Gemmata palustris: one gene and its partner. The protein of the gene in region 1 interacts with the protein of each later gene in a pairwise test. Links are inferred from orthologs where the notes say so. Each region holds a gene or a part of one and is shown on either strand. Other genes may lie near its edges. The genes, in order: dnaX and dnaE.

What was found.
Region 2: the proteins of dnaX (region 1) and dnaE interact in binary tests that used the Escherichia coli proteins (3 or more experiments, as listed by UniProt). The link is inferred for Gemmata palustris from one-to-one orthologs.

The regions. Positions count from the first base shown.
Region 1 is NZ_JAGKQQ010000001.1:3,241,328-3,247,820, forward strand. The notes cover bases 2,421-5,382. They hold dnaX (DNA polymerase III subunit gamma/tau), read left to right. Parts: upstream 2,421-2,967; coding sequence 2,968-4,797; downstream 4,798-5,382. Other genes in these bases: J8F10_RS13175 (sulfotransferase family protein), read right to left, coding at 2,421-2,569; J8F10_RS13185 (YbaB/EbfC family nucleoid-associated protein), read left to right, coding at 4,802-5,155. Also shown: J8F10_RS13165 (OmpH family outer membrane protein), read right to left, coding at 1-410; J8F10_RS13170 (hypothetical protein), read left to right, coding at 740-1,192; more of J8F10_RS13175, read right to left, coding at 1,394-2,420; J8F10_RS13190 (hypothetical protein), read left to right, coding at 5,458-5,706; recombination mediator RecR, read left to right, coding at 5,745-6,353. UniProt on the Escherichia coli protein: Part of the beta sliding clamp loading complex, which hydrolyzes ATP to load the beta clamp onto primed DNA to form the DNA replication pre-initiation complex.
Region 2 is NZ_JAGKQQ010000001.1:6,711,865-6,719,481, reverse strand. Bases 2,654-6,739 are described here. They hold dnaE (DNA polymerase III subunit alpha), read right to left. Parts: upstream 6,373-6,739; coding sequence 2,854-6,372; downstream 2,654-2,853. Other genes in these bases: thpR (RNA 2',3'-cyclic phosphodiesterase), read right to left, coding at 6,702-6,739; J8F10_RS27945 (hypothetical protein), read right to left, coding at 2,654-2,844. Outside these bases: J8F10_RS27960 (CDP-alcohol phosphatidyltransferase family protein), read left to right, coding at 1-227; J8F10_RS27955 (hypothetical protein), read left to right, coding at 367-1,257; J8F10_RS27950 (FHA domain-containing protein), read left to right, coding at 1,496-2,182; more of J8F10_RS27945, read right to left, coding at 2,194-2,653; more of thpR, read right to left, coding at 6,740-7,277; J8F10_RS27930 (adenosine kinase), read right to left, coding at 7,364-7,617. UniProt on the Escherichia coli protein: DNA polymerase III is a complex, multichain enzyme responsible for most of the replicative synthesis in bacteria. This DNA polymerase also exhibits 3' to 5' exonuclease activity. The alpha chain is the DNA polymerase catalytic subunit.

The DNA of each region.
Region 1 (6,493 bases):
ATCTTGCTCGCCTCGTCGTTGAGCGTCTTGTTGATCTTCCGGTCCTCGTCCTCGATGGCCCGCTGCAGGGCGAGCATGCGCTGCGCCTTGGCTTCTTTTTCCGGGTGGTTCGGGTTGGCCGTGAGGTCCTTCTGGTGCCCGAGGTACTCGCCCCGCAGGTTGAGCAGGTACTTGGACAGTTCGCCCTTCTTCTGGTTCAGCAGGTGAACCTGGTACTTCGCCTGGCCGAAGTCGCGCATGACGCCGGCCATGTTGAAGACCGCGATCGTCGGGCGCGTGGCCGGCGCGGCCGGTGCGCCGCCGGGCGCGGGCGCGCCGCCGGCCGGGGGTTGGGCGTGCGACGCGCTGGTGAGGTACACCACGCCCGCGATGCCGAGGGCCGCCGACAGGAACATGAACGTGCGATTCACTCCTCAGTCCTCCTCTTTGTCCGCTACCGGTTGTGCGGGGGTTCCGGTCCCCGCGGCTGTACCACACCGGCCGTCTTGCGAGCGCTGTAAGCGGTAAAGCCGGGCGAATCCTCGCCTTCGGCGCTCCCACTCACATTCCCCTCAGGTGCCGTGGCGAGCGTAGATACCCAATCACTTGGGGGGCGTCAATGCTAACGGGGTACGTGTCCGGTAACGGGAATTCGTGCGGTCGGGGGGCGTTCGGCGGGGCGGGTCCGCGAACAGCTTAATCCGGCGCGTTCGGTTCGGTCGATGGCAAAAGGTCGGGCTTCGCACCCGGGACGGTCCCCATGAAAATGGCAATGCGGTTGTTGGCCCCTTTTTCCGCGCTGGTGGCCGGTGGAACGGCGCTCTTACTGTTGGGCGGGTGCGGGTCGAGCGCGCCCCCGCCCGTCCCGGCGACGGTGCGCGGGAAGGTGATTCTCAACGGGCACCCGGTGGCGGGCGGGCTGGTGGTGTTCACGCCGCACCCGGAGCGCGGCGGGAGCGGGAAGTCGGCGTTCGCGGAGACCGGCGCCGACGGCTCTTACGCGCTGCAACTCAACCGCTCGAGCGCCATTCCGCCGGGCTGGTACCGCATCTCGCTGGCCCCTCCCCCACCCGCGAGCGCGAGCACGGAGGCGGAACCGGCGCCGGTGTTCCCGACGAAACTGTCGCGCCCGGACCTCTCGGGCCTGGAGCGCGAGGTGCAGGCGGGCAAGGAGCACGTGTTCGAGTTCGTGGTGGACGTGCCGAAGGAGTGAGGAACAGAAAAATGCACAGGGCTTCCGCCCTGTGCTACGAACGCCGGCCCCTCCGGGGCGGAAGACCAGAACCATCAATCGCCGTGGAGAAGCTACGGAAACCGGCCCCTCTGAGCCGAAGCCCAACGCCTTCAATGCCTTTCCGCCCTGGAGGGGCCGGCGTTCGTAGCACAGGGCGGGAGCCCTGTGCCTCCCCTCCCCTTACTCGTACCCGTAGCGCCGGATCACGTCGCCCCAGCGCTCCGTGACGAGCGCGCTCTCGGCGTCCGTCGTCCGGAACTTGTTCGTCTCGTAGTTCGCGTTCTGGCGCTGGTACTCCTCGATCCGCGGGCGCACCGCGTCGAAGTCCCCGAGGTTCAGGGTCGCGTAAACTTTCTGCAACTCGCTGACGGGGTTGCGGACCAGGTCCTCGTACCGCAGTTCCGCGAAGTGCCCCTCTTTAAAGAGGGGGCGCGCGTCTTCGAGCCGGTCGTAGATCACCCGGAACTCGCGCAGCACCTTTTCTTCAAGCCCCGTATCGGTCGGCGTTTGCAACCCGTGGCTGCGGCCCAGCGACCGCCAGAGGTTGACGGTCGAGGGGAACACCGCGCGCGGGTTGCGGACGATGTGGACGAACTTCGCGTCCGGGAACAGTTCGAGCAGCACCGGCACGCGGGCCGTGTGCGGCGGCGACTTCAGCACGAGCTGCTTGCCGGTCCGCGCGGTCACTTCCTTCAGGAACCGCACGAACACGCGCTTCCATTTCGCCAACTGCTGGGGCGAGAGGCCCGACAAATCGAGCGCGCCGGTGTCCTTCGGCACCCGGGCCGGGAACGCGAAGTCGGTGTACGTGGAGGGCACCCCCATGAGCGCCAGTGCGAACTCGTCTTCCTGCGGGCGCTCCCAGCCGAACGGCATGTTGTCCATCGGGCGCTTGTCGGGCAGCATCCACTTCCCGTAGCGCTTGAAGAATTGATTGGTGAGCAGCGCGTGGTGCGGGTTGAAACAGTCCTGCATGTCGGGGAAGCCGAACTGCGCGTCGCGAATCATCAGCTCGTGCAGGAGCGTGGTGCCGGTGCGCCAGTGGCCGATCACGAACACCGGCGGCTTCTCGATCACCGTTTCGCGCACGCGCTCGCCGTACCGGGCGTTGAGCATCCACCGGAGCGCCGCGTTCATTACGGAATTGACGGATACGATGGCCGCGATGTACCAGTACGGCGCCTGCACCGCGAACCCGTTGTCCCGCAACAGTCGCATCCAGGTGAAACAGTCCATCCCCTCCCAGACGCGCGGCGACCACTCCCGCTTCGGCGCCTTCGCCGGGGCCGGGCGCTTCGGGTCCGGGGCGCGGCCCGGTTCGGTAACGGAATCAGCAGCGCTCGCGTTCTGGGGCATCCCGGTCCTTCCTCCTCGGCGCGACGATCCGCGTGTATTCAAGTGAAGCGATTCCGCGCGCAACGACAACCGGGCTTTATTTTGAGTTCCACGTTCCAAGTTCCAGAGTTCCTAAGAACAAGTCCGCCGGGGCCTTTTTGTCACCGATTGTGGCGCCACCCGCTCGTTAAACGCGCGGTTCGCGGGGCCTTTTTGTCGCCGATCGCCGGGTAGTGTCTTGATTGTGGCGCCACCCGCTCGTTGACACTCGCGGTTCGCCTGAGCCTCGGGCGAACCGCGAGTGTCAACGAGCGGGTAGTTTTATCCGGTACTCTTTGGCCACCTCCGCGATTGTTCGGGACCGCGGTTCCGGGTAGATTCAAAGTCGAGCAATCAACCGACAGGAACAGGACGGGCCGATGTCGAAGTCGAAGCCGAACCCCGCACCCGGCGCCGAACCCCCGGCGTACACGGTCGTCGCGCGGAGGTACCGGCCGCAGCAGTTTTCCGAACTGATCGGGCAGGAGCACGTCGCCAACGCGCTCGTCAACGCGCTCAAGTCCGGGCGCGTCGCGCACGCTTACTTGTTCACGGGCGCACGCGGGGTCGGCAAAACCAGCGCCGCCCGCATCCTCGCCAAAGCCCTCAACTGCATGAAGGGCGACAAGGCCACCGCCACCCCGTGCGACGAGTGCGACAGTTGCCGCGCCGTGATGACCGGCGACGACGTGGACGTGCTGGAGATCGACGGCGCGAGCAACAACAAGGTGGAGGAGGTCCGCGACCTGCGCCAGAACGTCGGGTTCCGCCCGGCGCGCGGCCGGTACAAGATCTACATCATCGACGAAGTCCACATGCTCTCCACGTCCGCGTTCAACGCGCTGCTGAAGACGCTGGAGGAGCCGCCCGAGCACGTCAAGTTCATCCTCGCGACCACGGAAGTGCAAAAAATACCGATCACGATCCTGTCGCGGTGCCAGCGGTTCGACTTCGCGCACGTCGGGCCGACGAAAATCTTCGACCAGCTCAAGCGCATCGTCGAACGCGAGGGCCACCCGGCCGACGATGACGCGCTGCGGATCGTCGCGCGGCGCGCGGCCGGGTCCATGCGCGACTCGCAATCGCTGCTCGATCAGCTCCTCGCCTCGGCGCCAGGCAAACTCACGGCGGAGCAAGTCAGCGCCGTTCTGGGGACCGCGGCCGATCATCGCGTGATCGACCTCGCCCGCGCGATGCTCGGGGGCGACCCCAAAGGCGCGCTGGACCTCATCGCGTCGTGGGTCGAGCGCGGGCTGCAGATCGGGGAACTCGTTGACCAGCTCGTGGAATACTGGCGCGCACTGATGCTCGTGAGTTGCGGCGGAGCGGAAGTGCGCGAGCTGCCCGTTTCATCCAACCAATTTGAAGCGGTGAAGACGCAAGCCGCGAGCGTTTCTCTCGATACTATTCTTGCGGGCCTGGAAGTGTTGACCGCCACAAAAGCGCGAATGCGCGGCAGCCCCTACACGCAGGTGCTGTTGGAAATGGCGGTCGTCCGCTTGTGCCGGATCGGGGACCTCCGGTCGCTCGACCAACTGGTGCAAGCGCTGACGCAGCCGGGGGTACAATCTCCCGTGGTTGCTGCGGGGACGGGCACTCAGCCACCTGCACGGGCAGTTACAGCGCCAGCGGGTGGTGCAAACGACGCTGCAAAAAAAAACGGCCCCCTGATGGCGGCGCTGACGGCTAAAGCGGCCGAAAGCGTTTCTCCTAATGCCGCCCCGTCCACCGTTGCGCTCAGCGAAATGACCCTTCACGACGTGTGGGATCGCTTCTACCGCTACGCCGGTGAAAAGTACCCGATCCTGGCTAAACACCTTAATTATGTCAGTTCGTATGCAATTTTGGGGCCAAATTCCCTAGTAATCCGCTTCCCCCCAAGCTATAGTGAAGCACAAGTCGCATGTGCGACCGAGACCGGAGCCCTGCGGCTCACGGACGCGATGAAGCGGATCACCGGCCAGGCGATCACGCTGCGGTTCGAGCCGGACCGGGCGAACGGCGCCCGGCCGCTGGTCGGGGACACGCAACCGTCGACCGCGTCGCGCGGGGACGTGAAGCAGTTGCTCCCCTCGCTCCCGATGTTCAAGAAGGTGTTCAACGTTTTCGGCGGGCAGATCCGGCAGGTGGACGACGACTTCAACCCCTTTGCCCCGCCGAAGCCGGTCGAGACCAAAGACAAAGACGAGACCGATACCGACGAAGGGTGACGCCATGTTCAAGGGCCTCGGATCGATGCTGAGCCTCCTGGGGAACCAGGGCAAAATTCAGGAAGAGATTCAGAAGTTCCAGGCCCAGGTGGGGCAGATCACCGCGGAGGCGTCGTCCGGCGCCGGGTACGTGACCGCGAAAGTGAACGGGCGCATGGAAGTGCTCAGCGTCCGCATCTCGGACGACGCGCTGAAACTCAACGACCGCGAGATGCTCGAGGACCTCGTGACCGCGGCCGTGAACCAGGCGCTCACGAAGGTGCGCGCCCAGCTCGCCGAAGAGAGCGCGAAGATGGCCGCGAACATCGGGCTCCCCCCCGGGATGCTCGGGGGCGGCGGGTTCCCCGGCATGGGCTGAGATGTGGCCGTGTTTAGAGGTGTGGCTTGTGTTTTTGCCCTCTCCCCTTGCGGGAGAGGGTGGTGAGGCTTTGCGAACCGGGTGAGGGGTAACCTCCTGCATCAGGAAGCAACCCCTCACCCCGCCGCGAAGCGCGGCGACCCTCTCCCGCAAGGGGAGAGGGCAAAAAACACCCCGGCCCGCGAGAAGGCGGCTGCAAGGGGAGAGGGCGAAACCCGAAGAGGGCCGGTGAGCGGAAGATGAGGCCGACGCCCTGACCTGTGCCACTGCCCCCGCGATCACGACACCCCGGAGGCCCGTTCATGCTCGCGTTCATTGTCACGCTCCGCAGCGGCCGGCGCTACACGATCCAGGCCGAGGAGCTGCGGTCCAGTTCCGACAGCTACATCGAGCTGCTCGGGCCGTCGACGGCGGTGGCGCTCCCGGGGGTCGTGGCGCTCTTCGACCGGGCCGACGTCGTGTCGGTCGTGGCGCGCGAGCACCTCGTGTCCGAGGAACCGGGCGACGCGATTCCCCACACGGTCACCCGGGCCGACCCGATCCCGTTCTAACATCGTGACAGAACCCGGGGCGCGAGCGCCCGAAGGAGATGGCGGACGTGTCCGAACCGGCAGGCGTGATCGCGGGGCTGCTCGAGGAGCTGACCAAGCTCCCCGGCATCGGTCCCAAAAGTGCCGAGCGCATCGCGCACTTTTTACTCGCGGGCGACCGCCGGCACGCGGTCGAACTCGCTCAGGCGCTGCAGGCCGTCGCGGACCGCGTGCGCCCGTGTAGCGAGTGCTTCAACCTGACCGACGGGACGTTGTGCCCGATTTGTGGAGACCCGAAGCGCGACGCGGGGTTGTTGTGTGTAGTGGAAACGCCGCGCGACGTGAACTCGTTCGAGCGCGCCGGTAACTTTCGCGGGCTGTACCACGTCCTGGGCGGGCGCCTGGCCCCGCTTGATGGGATGGGGCCGGACCGGTTGACCTTCAGTGCGCTGGTGGCGCGCGTGACACGCGGCGGGGTGCGCGAGGTGATTCTCGCGACCAGCCCGACGCTCGAGGGCGACGGCACGGCACTGTTCGCGTCCACGGTTCTGGCGCCGACCGGGGTGCCCGTCACGCGATTGGCACGGGGATTGCCTAGCGGTAGTTCTCTGGAACTCGCGAACGCACAAATGCTGGCCGAGGCACTCGACGGGCGCCGAACGTTTTAAGCAGCCCGGTGCGCAAACTGGCGCACCGGAGGCGCCCCGATGAAAACGTGCTCCCGCAAGCGCCGAACGTGAATCCGGTATCCGTGAATACGCACGGGTTAGTTGGTAGATTCGGGCCGAGAGGATTTGGCACGCACGAT
Region 2 (7,617 bases), 3.5 Mb from region 1 along the record:
CGGGCAAGAAATTCGGCGCGGACTGGTTCGGCAAATTGAAGATGGCGCTCCAGTGCGCCGTGCTGATCGGCGTGCTACTCATCCGCTGGCTCGACACGCTTCCGGGCACGGCGGACGTGCTCGCGGTGCTGACCCCGGTGCAACGGGTGCTGCTCTGGGCGATGCTCGCGGCGACCGTCGGGAGCGGCGCCCAGTACGTCGTGAAAGCTGCTAAGCTCTTGCGCTAACGCACCACCGGAACTCGATCCGTTGACCGAGCGGGAGCGGTTCCGGCGAATTTCCCGTGTAACCATCACCCATCATGTCGGCGTTCTCGTCGTATTAGCGGGCACCGCGCCCGCGCTCCACCGAGTAACAGGGCGACGCATGTTCGTTCCGGTCCACTGCACCAGTTGCGATAAGCCGTTCCAGGTGCCCGACGAAGCGCTCGGCAGGCCGACCCTGTGCCCGTGGTGCCAGGCCGTGGTGACCGCACTTCCCGTGACACCTACGGTCGTTGAACCGGCCCTCGCACCTCCCGGTCCGCCCCACACACCGGAACCGCCGGCGCCCGTCATCCCGGTCGCGAAGTTGGTCGAGCCGCGGCCGCTCTCGCTCGACGAAGACGTGCCCCCGAAGCCGAGGGCGCGCCGCGCCGCGCCGCACACAAGCGCGAAACCGCGCGCCGTCCTGGTCACGATCGTGATCGTTGCGGCGCTGGCGATCACGGTCGTGGTAATGGGGTTGACGGTCGCCGCTCTCGGGTACGGGTCCGGGCGCGTGTCGGAGCGCGGGTGGACAGAGTACACTCCGCCCGACGGTTCGTGTTCCGTTCTGCTCCCCGGGCGCCCCACAGAAGAGGACACGGGCGCGAGCACGGCCGAGTCGATCACCGGCGGAAAGCGATTCACCTCCGAAGGGTGGTACACGCGCTCGACCGCGTGGCTGGCGTGGGGCGACCTGGACCCGGGGTTCGCCGCGTCGATCGCGGCCGATAAGGACAAAGTTTTCACCGCCTCCGCGATTCGGACCGAACTGGATCGCGAAAAGGCGCGACTCGAGGGCACCGTCACCAAGGAAGCCGAGATCCGGTTCAAAAATGCGTGGGGGATCGAGGTCCACATGGATTCGCCGCGCGGGAAGGTTGTCGAGTGGCTGATCCTCGTGACCGAGGGCGGGCGCCCGCGGCTCTACGTGTACGGCGTCCGGGCGAAAAACATCGCGCACGACAGTGCGGTCGTCCGCCGGATGTTCACGTCGTTTAAAGTGAATGATTAGGTCGCGTGCGGCACGTCGTAATTCCGGCGCGTGAAGCCTTGTTTTCTGAAGGCCCGTGGGTTGAAATGGCTGTGCCCACGGTGAAATTGACACGCCCGCCTGAAACGCGGACAATAACCCGTAGGGACGAACATCCCATCCGTGGTTTTTACGCCCGGCCCGAATTGGTTGTGCTATACCACATCCATCGGGCCTCCCGCTTCTAATCGGGTCTGGGCGCTGGCACAGGATCCTTTCAATGCGCACCGTTACCTTCCTGGTTCTCGAAGGGGTCGATAAGGGCCGGGTCTACAAAGACCTGCCCATCCCCGTCACGATCGGCCGGGAAGAGGGCAACGGCCTTCGACTCAACGACGAGCGCGTCAGCCGGTTCCACGCCAAGGTGCAGGTCGAAGACAACGACATCATCCTGACGGACCTCGACAGTACGAACGGCACGCGGGTGAACGGCACCGCGGTCCAGATCCGGCGCCTGCGCCCCGGCGATCAAGTTTCGATCGGCCGGAGCATGTTGCTCTTCGGGACGATGGAAGAGATCGCGGCACGCAAGGCCGCCGTGCCCGCCAACAACGCGGGCGGGCAGGTGCAAACGATCCGGGCCGACGAGCTCCAGGCCGCGTCCGGGCGCGTCTCGGTGGCCGACAGCCAGCGCACGGTCGCTCCGTCCCCGCCCCCGGCGGGCGGGTGGACTGCGTTCGACGACGACGTCCCGCCGCTCCCGCAGAAACTCACACCGTCGCAAGCCGCTCGCCTCGCCGAAATCCTGGACTATCTGCACAAGGGGCTGACCACGGCCGTCGAGAACATTGACGCGAACGAGGACGGCACCGAGGTGCGGATCGGGTTCGCCGAGTGGCAAACGATTCAGGCCGTGCAGATGCTCCTCGCGCGCTACGCTCGCACCATCTCCGAACCGACCGCGTAAGGCTCATCGACTCAGACGATGCGGAACCCCATCGCCGCGAGTTCCGTAACAACCGCGTCCGAATCGCGATCCGGTCCCAATAGCCGGACGCACTCGCGCGTGATTTCGTCACCCGAAAGCAACTCCGCAACGGCTCCCGTATCTAAGACCCATTTGTACGTTTCCCGAAACTCACCAACAAAGTCGCGGAAATAGTTACACAGCCAGCCCAGGATGTACCCTTCGCCATCCGCGTCCCCGTAATCTCGTTCCGGGTACTCGATGTGTCCTTTCTGCCAACACTTGGTAACGGTCTGATTCCACAAACAGAACGTGACCTCTCGGAGATCGAACTCGGGCTCGAAGGGGTTCGCACGGATCGCGGCCATCAACGACTCGGGGAGCGATTCGTACACACCGGGCCACGCGCGGAAATCGTTCCGCCCGGTGTTCGCGTGGGGGCTCATCGGTGACTCGTGGTCAAAGCCGAGGATCACGCTCCCGGTCGGGTGGAACAGGAAGTGGCCACTGTTCCCGGCAAAATCCCCCCATCGAGCCACCGCGGTGCTACCCACCACACGGAACGTGTGGTCGCATTCCCCGTGCAAAACGGACACCGCAGCCATTCCGCGCAGGACGTCGCGCAAGTCGGCGGGCGTCAAGAATTCGACCGTAACCGGCATACCGGTGCCCTACCGCGAGAAAATGATCGCGCCCGGCCCCAACAGCATCTCCAGTTCTTCGAGCTTCAGTGCGGCCGGGTTAACACGAAACTCGTCACTGAGCTTCAACTGCACCTGTTTGCCGTTCGGGTCGCGGACGTTCATGTACACCGGGCACGGCCCCTTATGGCGCTTCAAAATGAGGCTCACCGCGTCCAGTTTTCGCAGCGTCTCTTCGTCCTCGGTGTAGGCGAGTTTCAGCACCATGCTCTTGGTGAACTCGGCCCGGGCCTCGTCGAGCGTGATGATCTTCTTGATGGCGAAGTCCGGCTCGGCACGGTCCGCGGCCCAGTTCAGCACGCCCTCGAACACCGCGACCGTGTCCGAGTCCACTTGGTCCTTGAACCGCGAATACTCGTCGGACCACATGATGCAGCGCACGGACCCGGTGAAGTCCTCGATGCGGAACATCGCGTACTTGCGGCCGATGTTGCGGCCCTTGTTCGCGGTGCGCACGTCGAGGTTCGTAATCATCCCGCCGATGCGGGCCTCGGTGCCGTTCTTGCCGCCCTTCGCGAGGTCGCCCGCATCGTGCGTGCGGAACCGGCGCAACTGCTCGTCGTGCTGCGCGAGCGGGTGGCTCGAAATGTAGAAGTCGAGCGCCTCTTTCTCGAACTTGAGGCGCTCCGTCTCCGGCCACTCGGGAACGTCGGGTAGCCCGTGGTGCTTCGCGCCTCCATCGTCCGCGCCGTCGTCGCCCTCGAACAGATCGAGGAAGCTCTTCTGCCCGCGGCGCTTCTCGGACGCCCGCTCGTCGGCCGCCTGGTACGCCTTCGCGACCGCCGCGAAGTGCGCCGCGCGCCTGCCGAACACGTCGAACGCCCCGGCCTGGATCATCTTCTCGACGGCGCCCTTCTGCACGATGCGCCGGTCGATCCGCTCGCAGAAGTCGAACAAGTCCTTGAACTTCCCGCCCTCGTTCCGGGCGCGAACGATTTCCTGCGCGGCCCCGCGCCCCAAACCCTTGATGGCCGTGAGGCCGAAGATGATGCGGTTGTGCTGCACGTCGAAGTCGGCCAGCCCGCGGTTCACGTCCGGCGGGAGCACATCGATACCGAGCTTCCGTGCGTCGGAGATGTGGTCGATGAACACGTCGCGCTTGTTCCCGTCATCGATTTCCGACGAGAGCAGCGCGGCCATGTATTCCGCGGTGAAGTGGGCCTTCAGGTACGCCGTCTGGTACCCGATCTGTGCGTAGGCCGCGGTGTGTGATTTGTTGAAGCCGTAGCCGCCGAACTTCACGATCAGGTCGAAGATTTCTTCGGCCTTTTCCGCGCTCATGTCCCGCTGCGTCGAGCCCGCAATGAAGTCGGCCTTGCGCGTGTTGATGATCTCGAAGTTCTTCTTGCTGATGGCCTTGATGCACGCATAGGCTTTGGCGAGTTCAATGCCCCCCATGCGGTTCAACATCCGCATGATCTGCTCCTGGTACACCATGACGCCGTAAGTCTCGCTCAGCACCTCTTCCATGATCGGGTGCGCGTACTCGGGCTTCTTGCGGCCGTTCTTGCACTCGACGTACTCGTCCACCATGCCGCCCTCGAGCGGGCCGGGGCGGTACAGCGCGAGCACCGCGATCAGGTCGCGGATGTTGTCCGGCTTCATCCGCTTCAGGAGCTCGCGGATGCCCTCGCTTTCGAGCTGGAACACGCCCTTGGCGTCGCCGCGCTGGAGCAGCCGGTACGTCTCCGGGTCGTCGAGCGGGAACGTCATCGGGTCCACGACCTGACCGCGGGTCTTCTTGATGAGCTTCACGCAGTTGTCGAGGACCGTGAGGTTGCGCAACCCCAGGAAGTCCATCTTCAGCAGCCCGACCTTCTCGAGGATGCCCATTTCCCACTGGGTCGTCATCGTGGTCGCGTCGCTGGAATTGTCGTCGCCCTTCTTGGGCGGGCGCTGGACCGGCACGTAGTTCGTGACCGGGCCGTTCGCGATCACCACGCCGGCCGCGTGCGTGCCCACGTTGCGGTTCGCCCCTTCGAGTTTCAGGGCGATGTCGACCACTTCGCGGATCGAGGGGTCCTGGTCGTACTCGCGCTTGAAGTCCGGCGACTCGTCGAGCGCCTCCTGGAGGCTCTTCGAGATCGCCCCCTTCATCGGGACGAGCTTGCACAGCGCGTTCATGCGCTCCGGGGTCTGCCCCAGCACGCGCCCCACGTCCTTGAGCGCGGCCTTCGCCGCGAGCGTACCGAACGTGCCGATCTGGGCGACCGACTCGACGCCGTACTTCCGCTTCACGTAGTCGATGACCAGCTCGCGCCGCTCCTGGCAGAAGTCGATATCGATGTCGGGCGCCTCGGACCGGTTCGGGTCGAGGAACCGCTCGAACAGCAAGTCGTACTCGAGCGGGCAGACGTGGCTCATGTACAACAGGTAGCAAACGATCGCCCCACAGCCCGATCCGCGGGCCGTACACGGGATGCCCTCCTCGCGCGCGAACCGGACGAAGTCCCACACCACGAGGAAGTAAGTGGGGAACCCCATCTTGTTGATGATGCCGAGCTCGTGGTCCAGGCGCTTGCGCACCGCCTCGCTCGGCTCGGCCCCGTACCGTTCGTACATGCCCCGTTCGCACAGCTCGCGCAGGTACGCGTCGGGCGTCTTCTCGTCGGGCGTGACGAACACCGGGAAGTAGCGCTTCTTGAAGTCGATGTCGATGTCGACTTTGTCCGCGATCTCCTGGCTGCGCGCGACGGCGTCCGGGTGGTTGGGGAAGAGCCGGTACATGTCCTCCGGGCTGCGGACGAAGTACGGGTTCGCCATCCGCTCTTCGGGGTACTTCTTCTTCCGCGGGTCGTGCATCTGGCGCGTGTTGATGCAGAACAGCACGTCGTGCGCCTGGGCGTCCTCGGAGCACAGGTAGTGCGCGTCCGCGGTGGCCACGAGCGGCACGCCGAGCTTGTTCGCGATGTCCGCGGCCACCGGGGTACATTGGTCCTGGAGCCCGATGCCGTTGTTCTGGATCTCGATGTAGAAGTCTTCACCAAACACCTTACGGAACCATTTGGCGGTCTTCTCGGCCTCGTGGGGCTTGTCCTTGATGATGTACTGGTTGAACTCGCCCGCCAGGCACCCGCTCAGGCACATGATGCCTTCGTGGTACTGCTCGAGGATCTCTTTGTCGATGCGCGGGTTGCGGTAGAACCCTTCCAGGTACGCGATGCTCGACAGCTTGATGAGGTTCTTGAGCCCGGCTTCGTTTTTGGCGAGCAGGGTGAGGTGCGTGGAGAAGCCGAGTTCGCCTTTGCTGTCGCGCTCCAGGCGCGAACCCGGCGCCAGGTACGCCTCGTACCCGATGATGGGCTTGATGCCGCCCTTCTTGCACTCCATGTAGAACTCGATGGCGCCGTACAGGTTCCCGTGGTCGGTGATGGCGACCGCGTTCATGCCCAGTTCTTTTGTCTGCTTCACCAGCGGCGGGATGCGGTTGAACCCGTCCAACATGCTGTAGTGCGTGTGCAGGTGCAAGTGGCAGAAGCAGCGGGCCATTCGTGGCGTCCTGGTGAGTCGGAACAGTGAACGGGCGGACAAGCGAGTTCACTTGTTATACCTCGCCCGCGCCGGGAGCGGAAGGTGAACAGCCCACTCCCGGCGCGGGTGTGCGCGGGTGGTAGCGGACTTGATGTATGTGCAGATTGCGTATAGCCGTTGGCACGAGCGCGGCCAAAAGGTCAGCGCGCGGTGGCTTCCGAGGGAGGAGCCGCACCGAAAATGTGTGCGGAACTTGAGGGATTAATTATCGGGTGAAAGGAACCGAGGTGCTCGTTCTCGAGCACGGAGTTGAAGACGGGCGGGCCGCGTAACCCGCGACCCCGGTTCTACTTTCCCGTCAGCGGCGCGCGGCCCATAACCGTGTACACCGGGCCGTCGCGGTCCATCTCGCTGCTGTACACTATCACCTCACCGACCGCGACCCGCCCGCCCTGCCACGCCATCCGCTTGGGCAGTTCGGCCACGAGCGCGACGCCATCTTCCGGGCTGTTGATGCGCCCGAGCGTGAGGTGCGGCGTGTACCCGCGCTCCTCCGTGCGGTAGCAGCCCAGTTCCAGCATCTCTTCTTCGAGCGCCGTGTACAGCCGTTGGAGCGGTTCCGCGCCGTCGGTGACGCCGCCCCACAGCACCTTCGGGCGCCGGGGGTTCGGGAACGCCCCCACACCGGATACCCGGAGTGAGAACGGCGCTTCGCCCGCGGCGACCGCTTTCACGGCCTTGCACACCGGGTGCAGTTCGCGGTCGTCCACTTCGCCCAGGAACAGCAGTGTGATGTGCATGCTCTCCGGCGCCGTCCACTTGACCCCGGCGCTGATTTTCGTCAGTTCCTTCTGGAGCGCAACGGCGCTCCCGCGAATCGCGTCGCCAATGTCGATGCCGATAAACGTTCTCGTTCGTCCCATGTGCGTGATGCTTCGTGTTTCGTATTCGGGGTAAGTCGGGCCGGGCGTTCGTGTTGGGTACCAAACACGGAACACAAACCGCGCGGCTAAATACACGCCTCGCGCCAGTAATCGCGAGCCCCGTGGTGGAGCCGGGCGCCGATCTGGGTAATCACCTTCATCGCGAGGAAGTTCGCGGCGCGGGCCGCCTTCTCCGCGGCGATCCCGTGCGTGATCCCGTAGAGGAACGATCCCGCGAACATGTCGCCCGCGCCGGTCACGTCGATCGGCTTGCACGCGAACGCCGGAACGTGGTGCTCCGCCCCGTGGTACCGGAGGAACGCGCCGTTCGGCCCGTCGG